2 regions of the Holdemania sp. 1001302B_160321_E10 genome follow, and region 2 is predicted to be linked to the other one. Evidence: a T-box and tRNA genes for the amino acid it is inferred to sense, from the RefSeq annotation. Region 2 holds a T-box; the other holds one or more tRNA genes.
The links. The T-box of region 2 lies ahead of I2D94_RS09395 (valine--tRNA ligase). A T-box ahead of a tRNA ligase gene usually reads a tRNA of that ligase, here a tRNA-Val.
Positions count from the first base shown of each region.

Region 1 (9,291 bases), on a different contig from region 2:
TCAATTCCTCCTGAATGTCTTTCATATAAAAGGCAGTCAGCTTCGGTACGCTGTCCATGATCAATTCATCCGGCGTCACGTTCAGCGCCCGGGCAATTTTGATAAACAACTCCAGACTGACCTTGTTTGTTCCAGTTTCAATATGGCTGATCGTCGGAATGGATACGCCGACTTTTTCAGCCAGAACCTCCTGTGTCAGATTTAATCTTATCCGCGCCCGCCGGACCCGCTGCCCCAGCCGCTGATAATCGACACAATCCTTCTTTTCATCGCTCATAACTACCTCGCAAAAATCGTTTTCATGTTCTGATGATATTGTAACCGGATGCGAAAACGATTATAATGAAATAAAAGGCAATATTTGCTTAATACTTAAATTTATTCGATTTAAGTCAATTAATAAAGGAGATAAAATATGTTAGTCACCGCGGCAACCAATGCTGAAGAAGCCTACACGCTGTTAAATGAGATCGTCGGGATCGGCGATTTTACCAGCGCAGATCTCGCTGATTTTCTAAGCCTGATCTCCAAACAGGTCGGCAAAAAAGAACGGTCGATCGAAAATCTGACCAACGATTTAAAATATGGCGGTTACGGCGAGGAGGATCGGCTGGAAATGACGGAACTGTTGTTCCGCGAACAGACCATTCTTGAAAATCTGACGGAAGTCATTGCCGCCACAAAAGAAAAACTGGCCGTCTACGAAGCTTACGAAAAGAAAAAACAGTAACGCTTTTCTCCCGCTTCATCACGCTGACATTTCACCCCTGTCAGTCCGGACTTTTCCAACCGTGCTGCCCGCACTGGTTTTTATTTCTGCCTTGCCGGTTCCAACCTGTACGCTGCTTTTGCTTTCTTCCAATCCGTTCATTTCCATCGTTAAGTTTTGATAAAATGGGTCAAAGCTTTGAGGGTAATGAAATTTTCTGAATTTTTACCTTTTGCTTTCCTTTTGTCGCTCCCCGCCGGCCGCCGATTTCATTATACGGGACTGAGAGTGAACCGCAACCTGAAGCTGTTCATTAAATTACCGTTAAAAATCAGCGTCAAAGGTTCATTGAAAATGGCGTTTTAAAAAGGAAAGAGAGCTGAATTTACATGCAAATTCCCGGAACTATCATTCGGATCAATCGGATGGACCAAGCGATAAAACTGACGGCTCTGGCATATCAATGCCACATTTCCGCCAGCTATTTAAGTCAGATTGAAACAGGAAAAGCACAGCCAGATCCGCAGATTCTGCAGCTGCTGGCGAAAGCGCTGGATTTGGATTATACGATAGATCAAGCCTGGCTGATCCCGGCGAAGCAAAAGTTGGAACATTTTGTCCGCAATGCATTGCTTCTGGATTTGGAGGCGGCGCAGAAACAGGCGCCGGCTTTACGCCGAATCCGGAAACGGTATCTCAATTCGCCTCTGGCCCTCGATTATCATCTGGCCTTTTTTGTTTATGCACTCATGACGAAAAACCTGCGCCAGATGGTTCAGCAGAAGCACCTGTTAATCAGCGTGCAGGATCGCTTTGATGAGGCGCAAAGCGCCCTGTTTGAGCTTGTCTGCGGGATCAGCGCGCTAAAGCAGGATTTATCGGAAGCAGAAACACATTTCAAGCAATGCCTGAAACGCAATCCAACTTCTCTGATGGGCGCATTGGGGCATTACTACACTTCCCTTCTTTATTCAAAAAAAGGGAAAATCTTGCTTGCCCGCGAACATTGCGACGCGGCTTCCCGCCTGTTTACGCAGGCAAACTGTTATCCGTTTCTTATCTTTTGTCATATTCAAAGCGCGGCGATTCTCTCCCTGCAGGAGTTTGATCGGCCAGCCGCAATATTGACGTCAATTCTGGAAAGCAAAATGTTGAATCTGACGCCCGAAATGCGTTCCGCCATTCTCTGTACGCTTTGCTGGTGCTGTGTTAACCATCGGCACTACGAAAAAGCCGGTGCGTTTCTTTCGCGTTTCGCCGATGTTTCCGATTCGAATGATGAAATGGATTTTCTGCGATGTTTTCTGCATTATAAAACCGGGAATATCGCAAGCATGAAACGTTTGGCGTCGGCGAAGGAATTTCGCTCTCAGCCGTTTCAGGATCTGATGCGAGTCATGAATGCTGTCGGCGATCAGGATCCACATCGGGATAAGCTGTTGATCACCTTGTTAAAACATGGCCGAAGCTGTCTTGATCTGAATCAGAAACGTTTCTATCTGACGCTTTTGATCAATTACTATGACGAAAAGCACAAATATGTGAAAAAAAGTCAGTGCCTGCAGCGGCTTGCCGAGCTTCTGCAGGGATGGGAATAATAAGGAATACTGAATATCCTGCATCGTAGCCGCACTCATTTCAGCATAAGCCTGAGCCGGCGAAAGGTTATCCCAATATCAGCCAAAAGAGCGCATTGATCAATGCGCCCTTTGTTCCGGTTATTCTTTTGTTCTATTCTTGAGTACACTTATTTGAATTTACACGAAATTTGTTTAAACAAATTTCGGGATTTCCGCTTATTGATCCAATACGACGCTGTTGCCTGCCACTCGGCCCGTCGTGATCGCTTCGGAAATTGCGTTGCCGCCCAAACGGTTGCCGCCATGGAAACCGCCGGTCACTTCACCCGCCGCATAGAAGCCCGGAATCTGGTTTCCGCTGGCGTCTAAGACGTGCGCGTCAACGTCAACTTCCACCCCGCCCATCGTGTGATGGACCGCCGGCGTCCGCGGATTGGCGAAGTAAGGCCCGTGATCTTCGATCTTTGCGGTTTCGTTAAAGACTGTACGGCCGGTCAGCTCATCATAGCCCGCGTCGATCGCGGCGTTGTAATCATCGACCGTTTTCCGCAGGGTTGCGGGATCCATCCCGATCTGTTCCGCCAATTCCTCAATCGTATCCGCCTTGTAAACCGCTCCGCGTTCGATCAAATCATCGACATGAATGCCGTAGGTATTGACATAGTTCTCATCTAAACGGCTGTTTTGATAGCTGCTGATAATATACATCATCCCGTTGGTCTGTTCCAACGTTGAAGCGCATAAAACGTCGCGGCGTTCTGACTCGTTAACAAACCGATGCCCTTCCTGATTGACATACATACTCGTCGTATCGCCGACATTGGTTGAAGTTTCGCCAGTCTTCGGATCGGCGATCAAAAGCTGAATCTTATCCATACCGACCAGATTCGCGCCCACAGCCTGCGCCATCACAATCCCGTCGCCAGTAATCGCCGGACTGTTGGTCGTCGGAACCGTCGGCCCCAAATCAGCCCAGATGCTGTTATACTTCACGCGCATTTCCACATTCGCGCCAAACCCTCCGGTTGCCAGAACAACCCCTTTGCCGGCCTTGTATTCATAAGGTGTTCCATTTGCGGACACCGCGCGGACGCCGATCACCCGGCCGTCTTCCATAATCAATTCCTCAGCCCTGACTTCCAGATCATATTCGATCGGGAAATTTTTCTTTTCCGCATCATTTTTCAGCACTTCGATAAAACCAATGCCGCTTTTATAGGTTTGAGACATGTTCGCACGCGGCCATAACGAACCAACGATCACGATTGACTTCGGTTTCCAGTCAAAGCCCATATCCCGCATCCAGGCATAGGTCTGCGGCGCTTTTTCGCACATTGACTGAATCAGTACCGGATTGCCGACATAATCACCGTCGACATAGGTCTGAAGCATATGCAAATAGACTGAATCAAACAAATGTTCCGCGCCAGACTTCTTATACTCGTCAAATTCCGCGGTCAGTTTTTCCTGCCAGTTCTTCATTATGTCATCCTTCGGCTCCATTGTGCAGTATTCCTCAACCGATTTGATCTGCCCTGCCGTCATGACCTGCGTCTGTTGATTTTCAGGAACAACCGCATTGAAATAGCCGCCGGAACGCATCGTATTGCCGCCCAGAGCCGCAGTTTTTTCCACAACGATAACCGATGCACCATTTTCAGCCGCCGCGTACGCAGCCGCAACACCGGCTCCGCCGCCGCCTAAAACGATGACGTCCGCTTCCCGCTGGACTAAATCTCCGGCTGTTTCCTCTTCGACTTTCACATTTTTCAGTGCTTCCGCGTCCCCGCCGGCCTGGGTAACTGCATCAGCGACCGCTTCGATGATCGCGTTGCTGGTCAAGGTCGCTGTCGCGACGGCATCGACTGCCAGCGACTGATTCTTCACGATCTCTTCCGGAATCCGCTGCAGCGGCAAGTCGGAAATTCCTTCGGTTTCCGAATGTTCAATGACTTCGATTTTCGTAATTTCTTTGTCTGTGAATGTGACCTCGACTTTCAGCTCGCCATTGCGCCCGGCGCCTGTCCCTGTGTAGGTGCCGGACGTGTAGCCGGCATCCGTTCCCTTCGGATTATTGCTCGGTGCCGCTGTGCAGCCGGTCAGTCCAACTGCCAGCAGCACGCTGAGAAACAAAACAACGATTCTCTTAAGATTTGATTTTCTCATCTTACCCTCCCTGTGTGAAAGCGTTATCTTTCCCTGCTATCAGAGTACACGTTAAAGGGCCTTTAGAGTCAATCCCCCGCTGCTGAAATCTGATGTTTTCTTTGAAAAGGGCAGCCAGACCTGATGAATCCGCTCCTGTGTCGTACTTCGATGAAGCGTGGAAACCGTGCGTCCGATTGCGTCGCCGGCCAATTCCAGCTGATGTGCGTCCATGTATTGCAGAACATGCTGAAATAAACCGCAGTGCAGCAGTTCGCCAGCCTGAGCAGAAATTGCCGTATAAATACATCGTTGGGAAGGAACGTATTCCATCCCCCTCGCCTGAGGATCCAAACACAGAAAATCAGCGTCTTCCTCCATAACGCACAGCCCTAACGCAAAGTTCTTATTCCCTGCAAGAATATCGTCCTTCGCAAATAAAGGCGTTGGCATCACAACCGGCATCTTTTCCGTCCATATCTGGACGCGTTTTTGTATTTCAGGATCACCGATCAGCTGATCCTGAATCTGGTAACAAAACCGGTACATCGCGGGACTTTCTTCAATCTGGCATTTCCAAAGCATTTCCGAAGCGGAGCGATGAATGTTAATCATCCGATCAGCGCACGCCAACAGCCGTTTGTTCCAATCCACCGCCGCCTGCAGCTCCCGCTTTTTATCCTCTAATCGTTTGGCGATGTCCTCCAAGGTGCAAAAGTTCAACATTTCCTTCGCTTCCTGTAAGGTAAAACCATAATTACGGTACATCCGAACCCGCATCAAAGCATTGATATCCAGCGCTTCATAGTATCGGTAGCCGCTTCCCTGATCAATTTTCTGCGATTGAATCACGCCTTCCCGCTCATAATAACGGACGGTTTCAGAAGAAATTCCCAAAAGTTTCGCAACTTCTCCAATCTTGTAAGCCATACTCCCTCCACAGTTTTTTTCCTTTATTTCCAAAACAAGCTTTATGTGTATTATATCACAAGATTGTTTATTAAAATCAACATCCTGAAACCCTCCGGTTTTAAGCACTTGGGTCTTCCTGTCTCTTCCTTATGCCGGCTGTGTTGCTCACGGCACGGTTTCCTCAAGCGGAGAAAGGGAAAGGAGAAAGACGAAAAAAGCTGTCTTGATGACAGCTTTACTGATTAATCATGGTGGACGCTAAGGGACTCGAACCCCTGACCCCTTCCACGTCAAGGAAGTGCTCTCCCAACTGAGCTAAGCGTCCGGTGCTTTAATATATTACCATTGATCCTTAAAAACCGCAACCCTTTTTTTACTGAAAATGTCAAAAAAGGAACATCCTGCAGCCTCCTCTTTTTCCCTTTTTCTCCCCTGATCAGGATGGATCCTGGCCGGGATTTTAAAACGACTGGAGAAAGTTAAGGGCGGGTATGCTATAATAAAGCATTGGAGGCGAACTCATTATGAATTTGCAGTTTTGCGAGTCAATTACAGGGAAGCAGCTGGACGATTTCACCCGTGCCAGCCGATGCAATAATATATATCAGACTGAAGCCTGGGCCAACGTCAAGAAGGAATGGACTTCAAAATTTGTCGGCATGACCTGCGACGGGCAACTGTGCGGAGCAGCGATGATTCTGTTCCGCAAACTGCCGCTGGGCATGAAGCTGGCCTATATTCCCCGCGGACCGATCATGGACTACGATGATCCCCAACAGACTGCGTTCTTCTTAACTGCGATCCGGCGTTTCTGCGCGAAGCAGGGTGCGGTGGAATGCAAATTTGATCCCTATCTCATCATCGGCAGCTTTGACTTGGATCAAAAAGAAGCCGCCTGGAACGCCCGCAGTCCGATTCCGCAACAGCTGGCGAAGGCAAAAGCCCATTTTGCGGGCTATACGAAGCTGATCAGTGAAACGGTGCAGCCGCGCTTTCAGCTTTGCTTTTCCCATCAGGAAAACTGGGAAGCCTGCTTTCCGAAGAAGACCCGTGAGAAAATTCATAACAGTTTTGCCAAAGGCATTCAGATCGAAATTTGGGGGATTGAGCATGTCCACGAATTAGCTGAAATGATCAAATATACGGAACAGCGTAAAAATATCCACCTGCGCAATGAGGATTATTTCCGCACGATCATGGAAAACTTCGGCGATCATGCCTGCATTCTGGCCGCTCATCTGGATTATGATCATGCGCTGGCACTGGTCGAAGAAAAGCAGCGCGGTCTTTGTCAGCATCGAAACGAGCTGGACGAAAAAGCGAATAAAAAACGCGTACAGCTGGAAAAACAAATTGCCGATCTCGACGCTGAAAAGCTCAGGCTGCGCCAGCAGGCTCAGGAAGACGGCCGTGACATTTTGGTCAGTGCGTTGTTGTTAGTTCACGACGGCACGACCTGCGAGCTGTTGTATTCCGGCTTAAACGAGAAATACCGCCGCTATCTGGCTGCTTACGCACTGCGCTGCCGCGGCATTCAATGGGCCTTTGAACAAGGCTGCACGCGGTTTAACTTCGGCGGCGTGGAAGGCACGCTGGACGACGGGCTGTTCATCTTCAAGTCGTCGTTTTCACCTGAAATCGACGTCTATCTCGGCGAATTCAGTCTACCATGCAAGCCGCTGCTGTATCCGATCTGGACCCAGCTTTTGCCCAAGGTTAAGGAATTACGCCGGCAATGGTTAAGGAGGGAATCGCATTGATCACCTGTAAACAAATTTCGGATGTGCAGCTGGACGCCTTTGTCAGCGCTCATCCCTACGGACATTACATGAAAACTTCGCTGTGGGCGAAGCTGCAGAAGCAGGATCAGCCGCATTTTATCGGCTTTTTTGAGCAGGCACAGCTGAAAGGCACAGCGATGATTCTGGAGCGGAAGTCGCCGGGTATTCACTACTATTATGTTCCCTGGGGACCTTGCCTGAATTATGACGATCCTCAACTGTGCGAACAATGCCTGCGGGGATTGATTCAGCTGGCGGAAAACGCCAAAGTGGACTTTCTGCGGGTGGATCCGAACGTCTTGCGGATGGAGCGGGATATCAAGGGCAATCCGATCGAAGGCGGTGAAAATCACGAAGCAATAACAGCACTGCTGACATCGCTGGGGTTTGTGCATAAGGGATACGGCTATGCCTACAATGGCAGCTGGGTCAACCGCTACACGCTGATTATCGACCTGACGCCTTCCATCGAAGAAATCGTCAGGCATTTCTCCAAGGCGCGCCAGAACAGTCTGCGCCGGCATGCCGTGATCGGCGTGACAACCCGCTTAGGTACCAAAGACGATGTGCCGCAGCTGTGTGAATTTGAACGGCAGCTTTCCCAGATTCAGGGCTTTAAGCCGCATCCGCAGTCCTTCTTTGAAGCGCTGTTGGATGCCTTTGGCGATCACGCCGTACTGTATGTCACTGAAATTGACCTTGATCAGATGATCAACGGCATCCAGCAGGAAATTGACAGCGGTAAATATCACAAAGACCCCGAAGCGCTGCAGTCCAAGTTAAAAGAAAAAGAAAAAGCCGCGGCGCTAAAATCGCAATACGGCGCAAAGCCGGCGATTGCCGCCGGATTGTTCCTGCGATTCGGCGCGCAATCCTGGGATCTTTACACCTATAACCACAAGGATTTCAACTTTATCAAGGCCGTGGATAACCTGCACCGGTTCGCCGTCGAAGACATGAAAAACCACGGCGTCCTGCATTACGACATGTGCGGATTCTCCGGAGTGACGGACAAGTCTGATCCGCATTATGGATTGTATGATTACAAGCGTTCATTTGGTTCCGTTTATACGGAACGGATCGGCGAATTCGACTATATCCGCAAGCCGGCGCGCACTGCCCGCTGGAAAAAGGCGGATCGCTTCCGCCGTCGGGTAAAACGCAAGCTCATCTCGCTGCGGTATGGCAAACAGGAGAAGCATTCATGAGGCCGGTCGGGCTGACCTCGGTCACCTTCCGTCAGCTGACCGCCGATCAGATCATCACGCTGGCTAGGGAAACCGGCTGTACCGGAATCGAATGGGGCAGCGACGTCCACGTGCCCGCAAATCGGCTGGATCTGGCAGCCAGAGCTGCGGAAGCCTGCCGTCAAAACCAGCTGGCGGTGTTCTCTTATGGCAGTTATTACAAACTGAATCAAGGTCTTAATCCGGACATTGATTTTCAGGCTTATCTTGATACGGCCGTTAAGCTGGGAGCGCCGTGTGTGCGGATCTGGGCCGGGCGCACAGCCTCCGCGCAAGCCGACGACGATTTTTTCCAGCGGGCTGTCGCGGAAACGCGGCGATGCTGCGAACTGGCGGCCAAAGTTGGGATAGACGTCGCGTTTGAATATCATCGCAAATCGCTGACGGACAACGGTGCTTCCGCTGTAAAGCTGCTTAAAGCTGTCAATCGTTCTCATTGCAAGACCTACTGGCAGCCCAATCCCGAGCTCACCGTGGAAGAAAACAGTCGGGAATTAGAGGCGATCCTGCCCTGGCTGACGCGCGTCCATGTGTTCAGCTGGTTACCCGACAACACGCGGCTGCCGCTCGCAGCTCAGGAAGCAGCCTGGAAGCACTGGCTGACTTTCATTCCCCGCGAAATTCCGCTGATTCTGGAATTTGTCAAAGAGGATCAGCCGGAACAGTTCCGTCAGGATATGGTAGCTCTGCAAAAATGGTTATCGCACAGCGTCTGTCTTTAAAAAAGTGTCCCTGATATTCCACCACAGCTTAAAATCAGTTTCTTTAACCCTCTCTGATCTTCGGATCGAGGGGGTTTTTAATATTTAGGGTTGTGAGCTTCATATTGTGACTCCTATGCATCATCCGATCCCATCCTTTCTATTTACACCAACACGATTTGACTCTGACGAACTTTTTCTGAACTTTACGTTATT
Region 1 covers NZ_JADNEM010000051.1:824-10,114, forward strand. The annotation lists gene I2D94_RS17380 (helix-turn-helix domain-containing protein) at 1-277, opposite strand, end outside; gene I2D94_RS17385 (hypothetical protein) at 416-730, shown strand; gene I2D94_RS17390 (helix-turn-helix transcriptional regulator) at 1,135-2,307, shown strand; gene I2D94_RS17395 (FAD-dependent oxidoreductase) at 2,506-4,455, opposite strand; gene I2D94_RS17400 (MerR family transcriptional regulator) at 4,507-5,364, opposite strand; tRNA gene I2D94_RS17405 (tRNA-Val) at 5,596-5,671, opposite strand; gene I2D94_RS17410 (peptidoglycan bridge formation glycyltransferase FemA/FemB family protein) at 5,871-7,106, shown strand; gene I2D94_RS17415 (peptidoglycan bridge formation glycyltransferase FemA/FemB family protein) at 7,103-8,335, shown strand; gene I2D94_RS17420 (sugar phosphate isomerase/epimerase) at 8,332-9,096, shown strand.
Region 1: it has a tRNA-Val gene. The T-box ahead of I2D94_RS09395 (valine--tRNA ligase) is inferred to sense a tRNA for this amino acid. The anticodon was not compared.

Region 2 (20,041 bases):
TTCCGGATCACAGATATAGCCATCCAAACTCACCGCCAGATTTAAAATAATTTTTCTTTCTGCCATATTTTTTCCTTTCCGATAAGCGCCATCGCTTATCCTCTTTTTCTCAGTTCTCTCTTTTTATCCTTATCTCTGTCTTCTGTCTTCTGTCTTCTGTCTTCTGTCTTCTGTCTTCTGTCTTCTGTCTTCTGTCTTCTGTCTTCTGTCTTCTGTCTTTAGCTTAACCGATTTTCTGTCTTTGCGCGATCAAATCACAGAAAAACCGCGGCATTTCAGCTTTTATTCTGAAATGCCGCGGCTCTTTCATCCTTTATCATTTATTAAAAACTTTCAAGAAAAGAAGCGCTGGATCTCAAACTTTTCGCTTTACCCTTTTCATTTATTTTTTCTGCATCTGACCATAGCGATATAACGCCACCATCGCGTTAACCGCCTGTTCCGCTGTCGAATACGCCGGGATACCGTGATCACGCAGCTTCATGATCGCCCGCTGACATTCCTCTCCGCCCTGGCATTCCATGATAAATGGTTTACCTAAGCGGCGGTAACGGTCGTGGACTTCGATCACAACGTCGACGACCGCATCGACGTTAGTCACCGCTGTCGGACAGATCGAGCCAAGAATTCCGTCGACTGCGGGATCGCGCATCGCCTGCATGAAGGCGCCTTTGTACTGCGTCGGCGAAGCGGTGCCGGAAATATCGACCGGATTGAGCGGCGAGCCGAACATCGGCATGTACGCGCGGATGCGCCCGGCCAGACTCGGCGAGATTTCCTTTAATTCTTTCAGCGGCAGACCGCAGCGGTCAAAGTGGTCACAGCTCAGAAGGCCGGAACCGCCGCCGTTGGTAATCATCACGACGTTTTCGCCGCGCAGCGCCGGTTGGGTTCCCAGCGCCAGCGAAACATCGAGAAACTCCTGCCATGTCGTCGCCCGCAGCGCTCCGGCTTGGGCGAAGACCTCGTCATAGTACGCATCGTCCTTCACATTTTCGCTGGCCGTGTGGGCAAATGCCGCTTTCACGCCGATCGGACTGCGTCCGACCTTGATCGCGACGACCGGCTTAGCCACCGACTGACAGGCTTCAATAAACGCCTCCGGGCTGTCCAGCCCTTCCATATAGACGGCGATGCACTTCGTGTTGTCGTCCTTGCCGGCATAGGCGATAAATTCGCTGAAATCGACGTCGGCCTTATTGCCTAACCCAACGAAGAAGCTCATGCCGTAGTGATCCTTCTGCGAGGTGCCTAACGCCGCCAACAGGTTGGCGCCGGATTGGGAAATCATCGCTACCGGTCCCAGCGTCGGCAGATAGGGGATAAAGCCGCAATTGAAATTCAGCGCCGGCGATCCCATGCCGACTAAGTTCGGTCCGATCAACGGCAGTTCGTTGGTCCGGCAATATTCTGTCAGCTCATCCTGCAGTTCGCCGCGGCCGATCTCCTTAAAAGCGCTGGTCGCGATCACGACGATTTTTACTTCCTTGGCTACGCAGTCTTCCAGAATCGATTTGACCAGATGCGCCGGCACCGCGATGAACGCCAGATCAACCGGCTCCTCAATCTCCCGCAGGGTCGGATAAGCTTTTAAGCCCGCGACCTTCTCCGCACGCGGATTCACCGGGTAAATTTTTCCCTGATAGCCCCATTTCTGTAAGCCGTCGATAACCTTATGGCCAACCTTGCCCGGACAGCGGCTGGCGCCGATGACCGCGATGCTGGATGGGTTTAAAGCATATTGCAGCCGATCGACAACATACCCGCGGATCGCATTGGTCTTCATCGTTCTTCACCGCCTTTCTCCTGCCATTCCCCCGCCGGTTCGATCGGCAAGCTCGTGCGGTCCTGCAGGAAATCATCAGTAAAAATACATTCCTCCCACATATCCGCGTCTTTATCCAGCCGCGCCGTCCAACGGCGGAACTGCCGCGGACTGTCAGCTTCCCAGATTTCTTCGATCTCGGCGTAACCGTCTAACATTGTGCGCAAGGCGTCTAGATCTGTCAGCTGCGTATAAGCGCTCACCAGAATGTCGTAAATGCCATCAGAGAACTCGAAGATATTGTTGAATTCCGGACACCGGGTCAGCTCGTCGACAATTTGTTCCTTGCGGCAGCTGGTCACATTCTGGAACAAGCGGATCAGATAACAATGCATGTTCAGACCCAGCGCCTGATAATTAAAATAGAACATCGGCACGACATAACGCTGATGATCAACGATCCAGCCCAGATCCTTCTTCATCGCCGCCGGATCCAGACCGGACAGCTGGCCGAGCACCTCGTAATCAAAGAAATCTTCGATCGAGGTCACATTGTTCAGAATGTCGATGATCGCAAAGTCCGTAGCGTCCATCTCGTTCTGACTGTTTAAAAAGTTGGCTTTCTGCGCGTCCGACCACAGATAGCGGCGGTAATCCGCTTTCGGAGCGTCCCACAGATTGACGTGGGATTCGCGGACGTCGCGGCGGATAGGACAGAGATGAATGGATTCGACCCAGCGGTTGCGCCGGATCGGTTCGATCACGCCGCAAAGCAGATTGTCCAGCACACGCATGTGATTGCCGCAGAAGAAATCGAAATCACCTTCCGTTAAATAACCGGTGCAGATCTCATCCTTATTCTGAATCCATTCCGCCAGCTGCACCTTTGCCTGCGGCGGGCAGTCCTCTTTCATTTTCACAATCCAGTAATACAAACCAAAGCCCAGAGCGGAAACGGAAGAATTCTTCACAAACATGATTAACCGGCGATCGACCATACGTTTCAGCCGGGCTGCGATCTCACTTTCCGCCACGCCGGTCTTCTCCGCAACTAGTTTTAAGTTAAAAACCTCCGGATGCACCTGATAAAATGATTTGGCCACGTTGAACGCTGAGAATTCCTTCGCGTCCATTCCAAGCACGCCGGGTTCTTTGAACCCGATGCCGCGCGGGGCAAACGTGTACTCCTGCATCCATTGCTGCTGTTCATCCGTACCTAAAAGATATTGTTTCTCCGTCATCGAATACCACCTCATTTCAATGTATGCTGAAAGCCTTTCGACTTTGACGGAATCTCAATCCGCTTGATTGTAAGCGCTATCATTTATTTTATTGTAGTCTTCTCCTCGCCAAAAGACAAGCGTCGGTGACAGCGAAGCCCATGACGATAACGACACTTGCCGCATTTTGTCTAGCCCCGGGCGTAAAACTTTCTGAAAGATTTTAGAAAGCCAGTTTTCGTTTTCCTTCTTATGTTCTCGATGGCGTCTGCGGATCATGCCTGCTTTCAGCGCGTGTTTCTGCCGCAGATCCCACTTTTCTTCAGATTGATCTGTTTTCTTCCATTTTTGACTTAGGCAAGAAACATCCGGCCTTTCTTTGTGCCCCTTGCGGTGAACATCGCTCAACGTGCTGCCATCGCCGACGCTTTTGAAATCGGTCACTCCACAAGAAAACCCGGTCCACAGGACCGGGTGATCGTTAATTCTGTCTGGAAGATGAAATTCCTTTGACAGCGTTTATTTCTCAATTTCCTGCAAGCGGGTCTGGACGATTTCCAGCTGCTGCTTATAGGTTTCCAGCTTTTTGCGTTCCGCTTCGACTTTCTCAGCCGGAGCCTTAGCGACAAAGCGTTCATTGGAAAGCATGCCTTCCGCACGCTTGATTTCAGCGTTCAGATGTTCGGCTTCTTTTTTGAGTTTGGCTTTTTCCTCTTCCAGATCGACGACGTCGCTCATCGGAATACTTAAGGATCCGCCTAAGATCGGTCGGACGAGCATTTCCCCATCCAGCTCCGCTTTCCAGCTGGCCTTGCACATCTTCTCATAAATCGAAGCAATCGGAGCGTCGACAGCGACCGGCTGGTTCTGCGCGTTCCGGATCGTCATCGCCAGCGGCGCGGACGGCTTCAGATTGTAATCGACGCGGACCTGTCGAATCGTCTTGATAACGGAAATCAGCTGATCGACTTCCTCGTTATGGCTTAAGTCCAGGCCTTCCACCGGCGTCGGCCAGGCCGCCAGGCAGCATGCTTTTTCGGTATGCGGCAGGACGCTGTAAATTTCTTCGGTGACAAACGGCATGAACGGATGAAGCAGACGGATGATCGCGCGCAGGCAGACGATCAGCGTCGACTGGGTCGCCCGCTTGACCTGGGCATCCTCGCTGTTCAATCCAGCTTTGCTTAATTCGATATACCAGCTGCAGAAATCATCCCAGATGAAGCTGTACAGCTCATTGCCAACCAGCGCGAACTCATACTTGTCCATGTTGGCGGTCACCGAGGCAATCGTTTCATTCAACCGGTTGAGAATCCAGGTGTCGGTGATCGACAGCGTGCTGAGGTCAATGTCCTCGAGCGTGAAATCCTCCGGCATATTCATCATGACGAAACGGGATGCGTTCCAGATCTTGTTGATGAAGTTCCAGGACGCTTCCAGCTTTTCCTCAATGTAGCGCATATCCTGACCCGGCGTGGAATTGGTCGTCAGGAAGAAGCGCAGGCTATCAACACCGTGCTTGGCGATGACGTCCATCGGATCGACGCCGTTGCCCAGCGATTTCGACATTTTGCGGCCCTGGGCGTCGCGGATCAGACCGTGGATCAGAACATCCTTAAACGGCCGGGACTTTGTGAAGTAGCGGGCCTGGAACGCCATCCGGGCGACCCAGAAGAAAATGATGTCATAGCCCGTGACCAGCACGTCATTCGGATAATAACGCTCCAGATCCGGCGTTTTATCCGGCCAGCCCAGCGTCGAGAACGGCCACAGTGCGCTGGAGAACCAGGTGTCCAGAACGTCCTCATCCTGATTCCAGTTTTCAAGATCCTGCGGCGCTTCCGTACCGACGTAAATCTCACCGGTTTCCTTATGGTACCAGGCCGGGATCCGGTGGCCCCACCACAGCTGGCGGGAGATGCACCAGTCCTCAATGTTTTCCAGCCACTGCGTGAAGGTCTTTTCAAAGCGCGGCGGGTAGAAGTTGATCTTTTCCTCAGCCAATTCCTGATGCTTCAGAACATCCTCCGCCAGCGGCTTCATGCGGACAAACCACTGCTTGGAAAGCATCGGTTCGACGATGACGTCGGTCCGTTCAGAATAGCCGACCTGATGGATATGTTTCTCAATGTTGATCAAATTGCCTTCCTGACGGATTTTTTCCGTCAGCTGTTTGCGGCATTCAAAGCGGTCCATGCCTTCAAACTCACCGCAGCGCTCGTTCATCGTCGCATCCGGATTCATGCAGATGATCCGCGGCAGATGGTGGCGTTCTGCGATCGCGAAGTCGTTTGGATCGTGGGCCGGCGTACATTTCATCGCGCCGGTTCCGAATTCGATGTCGATGTAGTCGTCGCCGATGATCGGCAGTTCATCCCCATTCGCCGGATTGACAGCGTGCAGGCCGATCAGATGCTTAAACCGTTCATCGTCTGGATGCACAACGACGCAGACGTCGCCGAACATTGTTTCCGGACGGGTCGTCGCAACCTGAAAGCATTCGCCAGTTTCAACGACCTTGTAGTTGAACGTATACATCGCACCTTCGGTTTCCTTATGAATAACCTCGATGTTGCTCAGCGCCGTCTTGGCCGCCGGATCCCAGTTGATGATCCGCTCGCCCTGATAAATCAGGCCGTCGTTGTAGTAGTCGACAAAAACCTTGGCAACGGCTTTGCTTAAGCCTTCGTCCAGTGTGAAACGCTCGCGGGTGTAGTCCAGCGACAGGCCCATCTTCGCCCACTGCTGACGAATATGCCCGGCATATTCTTCCTTCCAGTCCCAAGCCCGTTCCAGAAATTTCTCACGGCCCAGATCATAGCGGGAAACGCCTTCTTTTTTCAGGCGCTCATCCACCTTCGCCTGCGTTGCAATGCCGGCGTGGTCCATGCCCGGAACCCACAGCATGTCGTAGCCCTGCATCCGCTTGTAACGGGCGATGATATCCTGCAGTGTCGTATCCCAGGCATGCCCCAGGTGCAGCTTGCCGGTAACATTCGGCGGCGGGATCACGATACAGAACGGATCCTTGCTTTTGTCGCCGGCTGTGAAATAGCCTTCTTTGATCCAGTTGTCATAGCCCTGTTCCACATCCAGATGGTTATATTTCGGGGCCAGTTCCTTTTTCATCAGTTCTTCCTCCTGTTTTTTATTTTTCCTTCGTTGAACAAAAAAAGCGCCCTGTAACAAGGACGCTTCACGCGCGGTACCACCTTACTTCATCTTTCTTCAAAGATGCGCTTTCACCGGTAACGACGGCATTCGGATCTTCCTACTTAAAATTCAGAAAATCAACTTCCGGACGACTGTTCACTGCTTCTTCTGGCTCCCTTGCACCTTCCGGGAGCTCTCTGATTTCCCAAAGCCGCTACTTCTTCCGTTCAACGTAGATGGCTTTATTATAGGCATTGGATCCCCGCTTGTCAATCGAATTTCAACGAATTCCGACATCTCCAAAGACGAAAAAGGCAAGAATAAAACGAAAAAGCAAACTAGCGGAGTTGAAAACAAAAGCCTCAGCCGCGCTTCTCAAAAAACTGCGGACATTCCCGTTTCAGCATCGCCAGCGCGTTTTTCCAATACGTTTTTTCAACCTCCGATTCCATCGTGAAGTTCAGCTTATCCCTAGTCCAGTTTTCAGCCAGCGGACCGAAAGTATCCGCCGGCACTTCGAAGCCCAGTTTCTCCATCACCGCTAAGGCAAACTCACGGAACGCCCCGCCGAAAGCCGTCATGATGTTGCCCTCTACGACGATCGGCTCAAAGCGGAAATTTTCTTTTTCCATAAACGGCAGATCGTCCAGCACTTCCTGATAAAATCCACCGCAGTAACAAATCCCGTTTAACAACCCCGCCGCCGCTAATAACACCGGGGACACGGAGATCGCGGCAATCAAAATATCCGGCCGCTCCTTGAACCGGGCTAAAAAGTCCAGCTGGCGCTGATCCTTTAACACTTCCGGAAATTCGCTGATTCCGGGAAGAATCAGGCAGTCGATCTCGTCAAGATTGACTTCATCATAGCTGAATTCGGGCAGCACGGTAAAGCCTTCTTCCGTTTTTACCGGTTGATGATCCGCCGCGCAGACGATCATCGGTTTGCCCAATCCGACTAACCAATCGGTCAGACAGCTGATCTCCTGCATGCAAAACGCCCGGTAGATCATGACCGCTGTTTTTTTCATTCAATTCCCCTCCCTTGTCTTGTTTACTTCACTGTATCTGAATTTCAGCTGAATCGCAAGCTATTTCCTTCTTTTCGTTCTTGTTAAAAAGACAGATAGCTCCGGTTTTGTTCTGATTTTACTCAAATCCAGAAAAAAAGGACTGTGTCCAGTCCTCCTTACAACCATGATTAGCAGCTTGCAGATCGGCCACTTACAGCGGCAGCAGGATCAGCGTCTTTTCCTCCAGCGGCTTGTTGTGATTGACGGCGATCAACTGCTTTTCATTCACCCCGTAGCGTTGGGCAATCGAAGCATAGGTATCATTGACCTGCGCCAGCATGTACCGGCTGGTCACGATGACATTCTCCGCGTCGTCAAACAAATCTTCGATTTCTCCGACGTCCTCGTTGACGGCCGCTTCCGCCGGATCGTTCGTTTCTTCGTCCATGACCGTATTTTCTTTGACAGCCGGCCCTTCCGCAGCCAGCGCTTTTTCCTCCTGCACAGATGCCGCAGCCGGAAGGATCGGTGCTGCAGCGGCAGCCGGCTCTTCAGTGACCGACGGAGTCAGCGCTGTGGGTTCCGCCGCTGGCTGTGTAATCTCCGGCAGCGGGGTTGGCTCCGACTCTCGTTTCTCCGGCTGAGTTTCCAGAATTGCGGTCGCCCTTTCCTCTTTCATGCCGTATACATTCAAATAAATCGTCACGATCATCCCGCGGGCTTCGATCCGGGCGTCGTAATGATGCAGCCGGATCCGGAATTGTGACGGTTCCTGCAGCTTATCCAAGGGCGCCAGGACGTCCAGCGTGATTTCTTCGTTCAGCGGATAAGCGCCCTGTTCATCGGCCGCCTGCCCCTTGACCCATAAGGAGCCTAAAGCCCGGATCCCGTCGGCTTCGGTATGATATTGAATCTCGTTGGTGATCTGGCATTGCAGAATTTGATCGACCGGACGGCTGAGCTCCAGTCGTTTCTCAATTTTCATTGGTTTCATCTATGGTTCCTCCCCAGCATTCCTGCTTCAATTTCAGTGTATGCCAAACCGAGGAAAATATGAAAAAAGCCCGAATCACTCGGATTCAGGCTCTTCTGGATTAAATAAGACGTCAATCGCTTCCAGCAGTTCTTCCCGGCCCTGCTTCGTGATGGAAGAGAACGGAATGATCGCTTCCGGCGCACAGGCCAGAGCCTTGGCGATAACGTTGATCTGTTTGCTTTGCTGAGAGCGCGGCACTTTGTCCAGTTTCGTCGCGGCAACCACAAACGGAATTTCATAATAACGGGCATAGTCCGCCATCGTGATATCGTCCTCCGTCGGCGCGTGCCGCATATCGACTAAAAGAATCAGGCCTTTTAGCTGTGAACGGCTGGAGAAATAGTCCTCCATCATTTCGCCGAACTGGATCAGCATCTGCTTGGACGCTTTGGCAAACCCATAGCCCGGCACATCGACGAACATGAAGCGGTGATCGATATCGAAGAAATTCAACAACCGTGTCTTGCCCGGGGTGTTGCCGACATAAGCCAGCGCCTTGCGGCCGCACAGCGTGTTGATCAGCGAGGATTTGCCGACGTTGCTGCGGCCGGCCAGCACGATCTCCGGCAGTTCGCTTTCAGGCCAGTGTGCCTTGGACGGCGCGCTGACGACGAGCTCGGCTTCCCTGATCTCCATTTAGCGAACCAGCGCTTCCTGAATAACCTGGTCGACCGTTTCGACCGGGATGAAATGAATGTCATTCTTAACAATTTCCGGAACTTCGTCAAGATCCTTGACGTTATTCTTCGGAATGATGACCGTCGAGATGCCGCTGCGGTGCGCTGCCAGCGATTTCTCACGCAGACCGCCGATCGGCAGCACGTTGCCGCGCAGCGTGACTTCACCCGTCATCGCCAGATTCGCATGAACCGGCATCCGGGTGATTGCGGAAACCAGTGCCGTGGTCAGCGTGACGCCGGCGCTCGGCCCATCCTTCGGCACTGCGCCTTCCGGACAATGGATGTGGATATCGTGTTTATCGAAGAAAGCCGGATCAATCTTGAATTCGACGGCTTTGCTTTTGACATAGTCCAGCGCGATTTCCGTCGATTCCTTCATGACGTCGCCCAGCTGACCGGTAACGATGAGTTTGCCCTTCCCGTCGAAGTAAGTGACCTCGACCGGCAGGATATCGCCGCCGAAGGACGTATAGGCCAACCCGGTTACCACGCCGATCTGATCTTTTTTCTCCTTGACGCCGTATTCAAATTTCTCTTTGCCCAGCCATTCCACGATCAGCTTCTTCGTGATCTTGACCGAACGCTTGCCATCCTTCATGATCGCCAGGACGCTCTTGCGGCACAGCGAAGCAATCACCCGCTCCAACTGACGCACGCCGGCTTCCCGGGTGTAATGACGGATCAGATAAATCAGCTCTTCTTCGCCCAGCTTAAACTGACTCGGCTTCAGGCCGTTGATTTCAGCCTGCTTCGGAATCAGATGTTCCTTAGCGATGCTGACCTTTTCCACCTCGGTATATGAGGACAGCTCGATGATTTCCAAACGGTCGCGCAGCGCCGCCGGAATTGTATCGAGCGTGTTGGCCGTCGCGATAAACATGACCTTCGACAGATCGTACGGTTCTTCCAGATAGTTATCGGAGAACAGCTTGTTCTGTTCCGGATCCAGCACTTCCAGCATCGCGCTGGACGGATCGCCCTTGTAATCGCTGGCCATCTTGTCGATTTCGTCGATCAGGAACACTGGATTGACGACGCCGGCCTTCTTCATTCCCTGAATGATCCGGCCTGGCAGCGAGCCTAAATACGTCCGGCGATGACCGCGGATTTCCGCTTCATCGCGCACGCCGCCCAGCGATGCCTTGACAAACTTCCGATCCAGCGCTCTGGCCACGGACTTCGCCAGCGACGTCTTGCCGACGCCCGGCGGCCCGACCAGACACAGAATCGGCGCGTTCAGCGAATGGGTCATCTGTTTGACAGCCAGATATTCCATGATCCGGTCTTTGACCTTTTCCAAACCGAAATGATCCTCATCCAGGCGCTGCTGCACCAGCTTGAGGTCTTCGTTATCTTCGGTTTCCTGCCACCACGGCACGCCTAAGAGCCAGTCGAGATAAGTCCGCACAACCCCGGCTTCCCCGGATGCCCCCGGCAGCATTTCATACCGCGCCAGTTCTTCCCGGGCCTTTTCCTTGATTGCTTCCGGATACGGGTTTTCCTCGATCATCCGGCGCAGTTCCTCGGAATCGTCGCTCTGATTGGACACATCGCCCAGTTCTTCTTTAATCGCGCGGAGCTTCTCGCGCAGGTAGTATTCCTTCTGCGATTCATCGATCCGCTCCTTGACTTTTTCATTGATGTTATTTTCAATGTCGGACAGCTGCTTTTCTTTTTCCAGCTCCTGGATGATCATCATCAGCCGTTCGTTGACGTTCAACGTCTCCAGCAGCACCTGCTTCTTTTCCAAAGGCAGCGGGAAATACTGCGCGAACTGATCGGACAGCGTCGGGGCGGAAACGCCCTTGGTCAGCTGCGCGATGATCTCCGGCGGGAAATTGTTGGCGCTGGACGCAATGTTCTCGAATTCCTTAGCTACCCGGCGGATTAAAGCCATCTCCTCGAGATTATCGCCGGCTTCATCCGCAACCGGCAGCACCGTCGCCATAAACATTCTGTCCTCATCCTGAATCGAAACCAGCTTTGCCCGTTCCAGTCCGCTGAAGGTAATCCGCATAAAGCCTTCTTTACGGCGGATATTTTTGATCCGGCACAATGTGCCGAACGTGTAGAGATCTGAAGGAGCAGGATTGTCAACCATGATGTCTTTCTGGCAGACGAGCCAGACATGACCATCGAACTTTTCTTCTGCTTCCTCAACGGCACGAATGCTCTTTTCCCGGCCGACCTCAATCATGATGTCCTGCTGGGGAAAAACAATGATTCCTCGTGTAGCGATGACCGGAACACTGATTTCCATTTTTTCGTTGTTCATTGACACCCTCCTTGTCTGAAATAGTACGTGTTATAAAGGTCAAAAAAGACGCGAAGCGTCTTATTTGTTGGTGGAATCCTTAATCAGGTCCAGCGCCTTGCGCAGCCGGACGTCGTAGGAGATCGAAGACGCCGGAATCAGTTCCTTGACCTTCTCTTTTTCCATATTGTACTGAGAGGCGATCAGGCCGTATTCCGTATCAATATCTTCCTCGCCGACTTCCAGATTTTCCTGCGTCGCGATCGCGTCCAGAACTAAGCGCAGCTTGACTTTGCTTTCAGCGTCCTTCGCCATCTGTTCGCGCAGCGTTTCCTCGCTCTGCCCGGTGATCTGGAAGAACTGCGTTAAGGAAATACCCTGCTGCTGCAGACGGTTGGCGTAATCCTGAATCATATCGTCCGTTTCATTCTTGATCATGACTTCCGGAATTTCCACTTCGCAGGCGTCGACGACCGTGCTGATCAGCTTGTTGGTCGCTTCGTTTTCCGCGTTCTGCCGCTTCTGTTCTTCCTGGTTCTTGCGGATCAGCGCTTTTAAGTCGTCCATGGTTTCCACATCCGGAGCATTGACGTCCTTCGCGAGATCGTCGTTCAGCTCCGGCAGCACCTTCGCTTTGATTTCGTGAACCGTAACCTTGAAGACAACCGGCTGGCCAGCCAGCTCAGCAGCCTGATAGTTTTCCGGGAACGTGACATTGATGTCCTTCGTTTCTTCTTTCTTCATACCGATGAGCTGTTCTTCAAAGCCCGGGATGAAGCTGTTGGAACCGATCTCCAGCGGATAGTTTTCGCCCTTGCCGCCTTCAAACGCAACGCCGTCCTTGAAACCTTCAAAGTCGATGACCGCGGTGTCGCCGTTTTCAACTTCGCCGTCTTCCTTCACTTCCAGCTCGGCGAAGTTTTCCTGGATCCGCTTCAGTTCCGCTTCCACTTCTTCCTCGCTGACTGAAGTTTCTTCTACTTCGTAAGCTAAACCTTTATATTCGCCCAGCTTGACTTCCGGCTTGATCGCGAACGTAAAGCTCATCGTCGCGGCTTCCTCGCTGATTTCCTCAACGTTCAGCTCCGGCCGGGAGATCGGCCACAGTTTGTGCTCTTCGATACCCGCGTCCAGCAGACCCTGCGCGCAATGCTCGACGGCTTCCAGCATAATCTTCTGAGCCGGAACATATTTTTTCGCCATGGCAGCTGGGACAGAACCCTTTCTGAAACCCGGGATTTCCAGTTCTTTCGCTAATTTATTAAAAGCTTTTTTCTGAGCCGTTTTCCAGTTTTCACCCTCAATGGTGACTTTCAGTTCGCCTGTTGATTTTTCTTTTAGTGTCCAAGTTGACATAAACTTCTTTGTCCTCCTTATGTCTAGCCTTTCTATTATAACAAAAGTTATCTGAATTTCAAATAAATTGGCTTTTTAAATCGAATAAATTGACATTTTCAAGCTGATGCCGGGACGCGAACTGACGCCAGCCCTCCTCATCCTGCATACTGCAGTATACGAGATGAACGCAGCTGGCCGCAAGCGATATGCCCTCCGCTTCTTCAAAGCCCAGCGGCAGCGCCAGATACGCCTCGCGGATCAGCACCTGCTCGCACAAATTAAATAAGGAAGGGTTTTCGTTTTCCAGCCATTCGCCGATCAACGCGCGGGCCAAAAGAAAGCCGTCGCTTTCCGCCGCCCCTTCCTGGTAACGGGGAATAAACGTGTAGCCTATCCCATCCCGGTTCAGCGTCAGCTCCTCGCTGATCTGTTGATCGATCAGCGAATCGATCAGCAGCGCCGAAGCGAGCGGATCGGGATCGGTTTCCAGATACGCGCGGACCAAATCCAGGCAGGAGCGCAGATTCATCCCATGCAGCGCGTCGACCGCCCGCAGCTGATGTTCGCGATCGCCTTTCAGGCTCTCCTCAATCTCCTCCAGGCTCATCACCCCAACGCCCGGCTTGCGGTTTTCCGCCGCGATTAAGCGCAGCTGCTGATCAAAATCCTGCAGCGCCGGCAACACGTCGGAAGGCACATAGGGCATCGCCAGCTCCGTATCCACCTTCGTGCGGGCTTCCTGAATGCGGCCCTGGCGGATCAGCTGTGCGATTTCTTCAAGACATTCCGCATAAAATCCTGAGCTCATCGTCATCACCCCTTGTTCAAAAATAAAAGAAGGAATCCTTCTTTTGGCTGATCTTATTATAGCACACCCCGCTTGCAGCGGCATGTTTTTTGCCTGCGATCGTACAAAAAAATCCTTCAATGAAGGACTTCTGGTTTTCCAAAGTGGCGTCCCGGAAGGGACTCGAACCCCTGACCGTGCGCTTAGAAGGCGCATGCTCTATCCAGCTGAGCTACCGGGACATTGTTTTCTATCATGTTTTGAACGCTCAATCATAATATCAAAAAGTGTTGAAGAATGCAAGCGATTTTGGCATATTTTGTTACTGCTGCAGGGACTGCGGCTATGACACAGGAAAGTTTGGTTCCTTATGCGCAGAACCCGGAAACCTTTGATCTTTTTGTAATTCTCCCTGATGGTCCATGAATAGAAGGCAATGAACGGGATTGCCGCACGCTTTTCAGATCCAGTTTGAAGAATATTCACGCTTAAAGCAAAAGGGATCTGGCGATGTTCAAACGGCTTCGCTCCGTTCGTTCCGTTCATGGCGCTCAATTTGATTCGTCATTCTCCTCAACTTCGCTGAAATCTTCAATCTCTTCCAAATTACCACATCGCTTTAAATATTCATGCCCGCCATCCACGGCGACCGCTGCCGCAGCGGCAAAACTTAAAGTCATGGACGGAAAAACTTTCGATGATATCGCCGCATTTCCGGCATCTAATTTTAATTTTTTTCATGATTGAACTTCTTTCCGCATGACCCTTTGATACATTCGGCGCAAATCAAGCAGACCGGTTCGCAACCGGTCAGTCCTGGCCTTCGCCTTTGATCGGCAAACAGGAAAAGTTGAAAATCAGCGCACTCCGGTGATTTTCAACTTCTTCTTTGCGTGATTGTAAGCGCCGAAGGTCTTCAGTCCCGGGGCCGCGTCCAGTTGACGCGGTCAATACTGACGTCGCTCCCGTCGATCGTAATCACCGCGTAACAGGGCGGCGTACCGTCGCGGTTGCGGGACAGCGCGCCCGGATTCACAAGAATCACGCCGTCGCGCTGCTGGCTGGAAAAGATATGCGTATGGCCGTAAAACACAAAGTCGCAGCCCTGCCGCCGCGCTTTGCTGACCAACATGTCAAGCTGGCCCATATACAGATGATGATGACCATGAACGATCATCATGCGATGACCCTCCAGCTCTAAAATTTTCATCTCCGGATATTCATAATAAAAATCATTGTTGCCCCTGACGCACACATACCCCTGTAAAAACTGCGGCGGCAGTTCGCTGTCCCCGCAATGGATAAACACATCCGCATCCCGATGAAGCTCTAAAATCTGCTCCAGCGGTTCACTCCGACCATGGTTATCGCTCACCACTACTATCTTCATTTTACCACCTGTACTTATAATATCAGATTTGCCGCCTTCCTTAAAGCAATATTTGATTGAGAATTAAGGAATTCAGGTCGATTGGATCGTCGTTGACGCCGCTGAGATTGACCGTGACACCGTCGACCTGCAGCTGAACCTGACTGACGCCCAGCGAGCTTTGAATGCTCAGAAGCAGACTGGTAACCAGTTCTTCGTTGACCTTCTTCTCCTCGTCCAGAATCTCGCCGCTGACGTTGATCGTCAACAGGTCTTCGTCCAGCGAACAATCCAGTACCGTCAGCGGAGTCCCTGCCAACGGCTGCTTCAGCTGGCTGAACACGCCGATGTCCGCCAGAATCGAAGACAGCTTGTCCTGCAGACTCGTCTGATTGCTGATGCGCAGCGTTTTCGGCACGTAGACGCTGGAGCCGTTTTTCTGACGCGTATAGAACACTGTCAACGAATGGCTGTCATGCAGGCGGTTAACCGTATTCTCAAAATTATTGATTCCAATCTGCCGGTTTAATGGCATCGGCACCGGCGTCGACAGCTGCGGCATGTGCGTCAGCGGTTCACCGGCCAAATAAAGCAGAACCTCGCTGACTTCGTCAAACTGCGTGACCGCCCATGTCAGTCCTTCCAATAACCGCATTTCCGTCTTGGGATCATAATTACGGAAATTCTCCGGGAAGTAAAGTGAAAGCTGGCTGCCCTGCAGCGCGCAGTTTTCCAGCTGGGCATTGTTTGGCAAAAGTCCGCACACTCCCTGCACCGGCTCGTTGCCGATCGTCATCAACCGCAGGACCTCGGCTACCTTCTGGTTTAAATCCAGCCCTTCCTCAATCCCCAGCGTATAGGGAATCAGCGTCGCGTCTTCGTCCAGTAAGTAGACTTGAACCATATCCCCACTCGTGTCGGATCCGCTGACGGTCTGAACCGGCTGCGAGCGGGAAGGCCACAGCACGGTAGTGAGATAAGCGGCCAATGCGACCGCGCCGAACATCAGAGCCGCGCCCTGCTTCAACGTTTCAGGTTTGATTTTCATGAACATCCCCTCCTGTCACAGTCTATGCACCGATGGCATTCAAAATGATGCCGCAGGGAGTTGAATTTTCGGCATTGGAAATTGGCCAGGCTTTCTCCTTCAACAAAAAAAGAACGGGTTTTCCCATTCTTCTTCCAGCTTATTCCAAAGCAACAGGGGCTCGTTCGATTCTCCTGATCCCCCGACAAGACTTCGCTCAGATTTCAATCTGGACATGTTCGCAGGGAACATCCCAGTTCATCAAGCCACGCAGTTGCCGATTTAACAGCTCGACACTGCCGGTCGTCGCGATCCGCAGCGTGCCCTTTCCGGGCTGGGCCGGCGCCTCGAGCGCGATGCTTTCCGAATCGATCAAAGGGATTCCCAGCACCTTCGCAAATTGATCGCGCGCGAAAGGAAAATGCGTGCAGGCCAGAACCGCAACGTCGTAGCGATCTCGATAAGCGTTCAGTTCGCCCTTCAGATACGTTTCAATTTCCTGCTTCGGACAGAGATGCTCGATCATAAACGCCAGACAACTCAAGCCGACTTCCTTGACCTCCGCCTGCGGAAGCTGCCGCGCTAAAACCTGCTGGTAGCGATGCGACTGGGCGGTAAACGGCGTCGCCAGCACGAGAATCTTCGCAGTCGAAGCCGGAATTTGTTCACATGTCTTGGAGATAATCTCCACGATCTGCGCCTGACCGCGATAACGGCGGGCGATGCCGGTCGCGCTGGCCGTGTTGCACGCGACCACGATCCGCTCGGCTCCCTGTTTTTCCAGCCAGTTCAGATTCAGCTGCAATAAATCCAGTAGTGTATCGCGGTCCAGCGAACCGTACGGGACATGCGCCTGATCCGCCAGGTAAACAAAATCTTCCTGCGGCCACCGCTGACGAAGCTTATCCAATAACCGCAGACCACCGATTCCTGAATCAAAAACGCCGATCATTCTGTGCCTTCTTTCAACGTGTGATGTTCCTCAACCAGCTGCCGGGCCAGCGCCGGGCCGACATACCGGTAGTGTTCCGGCCGCGCCAGCTTGTTGGTTTCCGTGACCTTGTCTTCCGTATAGGACTGGACGAAGCCAAACCGCCAGGCGTTTTCCTGCAGCCATTGAGACTGCACAGTCGTGCTGAAATCTTCCGACTGCTTGCCTGTCACGGCAAAATCGACAGCCAGACCGAGCTGATGCTCGCTGTGGCCGGGATAATCGACATACAGGATCGCCGAGGAACCATATTGTTCCTTCGCCTGCTTATACAATTCTTCCTGTTTTGGATAACTGACGTAACCTTCGGTGACGATCAGCCCGCCGCAGGCCCGCGTGCTGACCTCCGCCTCCGCCGCCTCGCACAGCTGCCGCAGCGGCTGCTGCAGCCGCACGTCTACCAGAATCGGCTTTTCCTCGCCGTTAACTTCGACAGTCAGCTGCGGGATATCCGCTAACGCTTCCAAATGCAGCGGCACATGCGTGGCGATCGTGTGATCGTCGTCCACCAGCGTATCCAGCGCCGAGGGATCGAGCACCAGCGTGGCGCTGCGGTAATACGGATCGCCGCGGTCCAGCCAGTCCTTGACTTCCTCGTAGCTGTACACCAGCATCAGCTGCGCCAGATCCTGCACTGCGATCTGATCGCGCGTTTCCTCTACCATCTTGACGATGAGGGCCGGCGCGTAATTGCGGTAGGAGAACGCCTCCTCCATGTAGTTGTATTCCGGGGCATGATAAACGCTGAACCGCTCCGCCTGGATATACGGTACGAACGTTGAAGGGGCAATCGAATATTCGATGATATACTCGATGTCCTCATCGCTTAAGTATTCGTCGATCAGCGCGCGGCTTTTCGGATCCTGATACGGATAGCGGGAAAGCCGGTCGTAGCGGATATTCATCACGATTAAACACCCGGCGCATAACGCGGCAACCGCCGCGACAAAAAGCAAGCGTTTGATTTTCAAAAAAACCACCTCATGTCTTAGTATAACATAAATCGAAAAGAATAGCCCCCTCTTGGGGGCTAGATTTCAATTTCGCGGCATCGGATCAGCTCCACCACGGCCTGCGCCCGTCCTTTGACGGCAAGCTTCAGGATCACGTTGGAGATGTGGTTGCGGACGGTTTTCTCACTGATGTTCAGCTGTTCACTGATCTCTTTCGTATCGTAATTGCTGACCAACAGATCAAAGACTTCCTTCTCCCGCCGGGTCAGAATCTTTTTCATCGCTGTCCTCCTCTTGGTTTCTAAACCATAGTATGCAGGACAACAGGGTTAAGGTTCCACATGCAGCGTCTCAAAAATTCTTTCCGCGACTTCCTGCGGCACAACCTGGGCGATCTCCTCAACCGTCGCTTCTTTTAACCGCTTAAAACTCTTAAATGTGCTCATCAGCTTCTTCTTGCGGACTTCGCCGACCCCGTCGATTTCATCCAGAATCGACTTTGTCTGGGCTTTCTGACGCAGCTTGCGGTGATAGCTGATCGCAAAGCGGTGGACTTCGTCCTGCATCCGCGTTAATAAGAAGAATAACGGCGATCCCGGTTCGACGTCGACGATCTCCAGACGTTCGTTCATCAGGCTGGACGTCTGATGTTTGTCGTTTTTCACCAGGCCGCAGATCGGGATATCCAGGTCAAGCGAACCAAGAATTTCCTTCGCCGCTTCAATCTGAGTCAGACCACCGTCGACTAAAAGCAGGTCAGGAAACCGTCCGCCTTCGTTCAGCAGCCGGAAATAGCGCCGGTACAGCACTTCCTTCATCGAATCGACATCGCTGTTTTCAGTATGCAGCTTAAACAGCCGGTAATCGTTTTTACATGGCAAGCCGTCCTCGAATACGACCATGCCGGCAACGGTGAAGGCGCCGGAAATATGCGAGTTATCGAAGATCTCAATCCGGGACAAGCCGGGTATCCGCAGCTTTTGCGCCAGCTGCCGCATTGATTCCTCCGTCGTTTCATTCTGCCGCTCCATCACTTCAAATTTTTGAAGCAAATTGGTCTTGGCGTTGTTGGACGCCATGTCCAGCAGCTTTTTGCGGTAGCCCTTGACCGGCTGGATCAGCTTGCAGGTGATGACCTCCTGCAGCGCTTCGATATCCAGCTCCAGCGGCACGATCACTTCCTGAGGCAGCGGGTGATTCTGATAATACTGCATTAAAAAGGAAATCAGTTCTTCCTCCGGATCGCCATACAGCGGGGTCAGCGACAGCTGGCGTTCCAGCAGCTTGCCGGAGCGGATGAAGAAGCCCTGGATCGCGAGGTAGCCCTTATCTGCATAACAGGCGAACACGTCGCGGTCCTTGTTATCCTCAACCTGAACCTGCTGCTTGTCGGTGATGTGCTCGATCGAAGTGATCAAATCCCGGTACTCGCGGGCTTTTTCAAACGCCAGTTCTTCTACTGCGGCGTTCATCTTAGACTTGAGCTCGCTGACCAGATCCTTGACGTCCCCGCGCAGAAAGCGGGTGATTTTCTCGGAGATTTCCTTGTAGATTTCCGGATCGACGTTCAGTTCGCAGGGCCCCAGGCACTGTCCGATGTGATAGTACAGGCACAGCTTCTTCGGCATTTTATCGCACTTGCGCAGCGGATAGAGCTGGTTGAGCAGCTTCATCGTCTGATGCGCCGCCGAAGCGTCCGGGAACGGGCCGTAGTATTTCGCCTTGCGGTCTTTCTTGGCGTCGCGCACAACCCGCAGCGTCGGATAGGCTTCATGGGTCAGCTTGATATAGGGATAAGAGGAATCGTCCATGAACATGATGTTGTAGCGCGGACGATATTTCTTGATCAGATTGATTTCCAGCACCAGCGCTTCCTTCTCGCTGGAGGTGACGATGTAGTCGAAATCGACGATGTTGCTGACAAGCTTGGTCGTCTTGTAATTGTGCGCGCCTACAAAATACTGGTTGACGCGGTTTTTCAGTTTCTTGGCCTTGCCGACATAGATGATCGTGTCATTTTTGTCCTTCATCAGATAGCAGCCGGGCTCTAACGGCAGCGTCTGCAGCTTGGCCTTCAGTGCGGAGCTGATCATTTCGCTTTCCCCGTCTTCAGCGTGACGACGGTTGCTCCGGCGCCGCCTTCACCCGCGCCGCCGATCCGCCAGCTCTCGACGCGCTTGTCACGGTTAAGCTTCTCCTGAACCGCTTTGCGCAGCACGCCGGTGCCCGCGCCGTGGATAATTCGGACGGAGCCGATCCGGGCGACAACGGCGTCGTCGAGATATTTGTCGACAATTTCCAGCCCATCCTGAACATGGCAGCCGATGATATTGCATTCCAGATTCACAGTCTTCGCGCGCAGGGTTTTCATCGACATGCCGGAGAGCGCCGGCTTGTTTTTCCGCCGCTGGGTCGGCCGCATGTCTTCCAGCTTGACAGTCGTGCGGATGCCGTT
Region 2 covers NZ_JADNEM010000013.1:4,492-24,532, reverse strand. The annotation lists gene I2D94_RS09415 (dihydrofolate reductase family protein) at 1-66, opposite strand, end outside; gene I2D94_RS09410 (acetate--CoA ligase family protein) at 383-1,786, opposite strand; gene I2D94_RS09405 (AsnC family transcriptional regulator) at 1,783-3,006, opposite strand; gene I2D94_RS09400 (hypothetical protein) at 3,061-3,429, opposite strand; gene I2D94_RS09395 (valine--tRNA ligase) at 3,505-6,114, opposite strand; T-box leader at 6,170-6,378, opposite strand; gene I2D94_RS09390 (DJ-1/PfpI family protein) at 6,501-7,169, opposite strand; gene I2D94_RS09385 (LysM peptidoglycan-binding domain-containing protein) at 7,363-8,145, opposite strand; gene yihA (ribosome biogenesis GTP-binding protein YihA/YsxC) at 8,221-8,823, opposite strand; gene lon (endopeptidase La) at 8,824-11,142, opposite strand; gene tig (trigger factor) at 11,203-12,477, opposite strand; gene I2D94_RS09365 (hypothetical protein) at 12,536-13,267, opposite strand; tRNA gene I2D94_RS09360 (tRNA-Arg) at 13,412-13,488, opposite strand; gene I2D94_RS09355 (hypothetical protein) at 13,757-13,993, shown strand; gene I2D94_RS09350 (metallophosphoesterase) at 14,163-14,636, opposite strand; gene I2D94_RS09345 (GerMN domain-containing protein) at 14,677-15,663, opposite strand; gene I2D94_RS09340 (glutamate racemase) at 15,860-16,594, opposite strand; gene I2D94_RS09335 (M15 family metallopeptidase) at 16,591-17,604, opposite strand; gene I2D94_RS09330 (helix-turn-helix transcriptional regulator) at 17,664-17,867, opposite strand; gene uvrC (excinuclease ABC subunit UvrC) at 17,916-19,679, opposite strand; gene I2D94_RS09320 (endonuclease MutS2) at 19,676-20,041, opposite strand, start outside.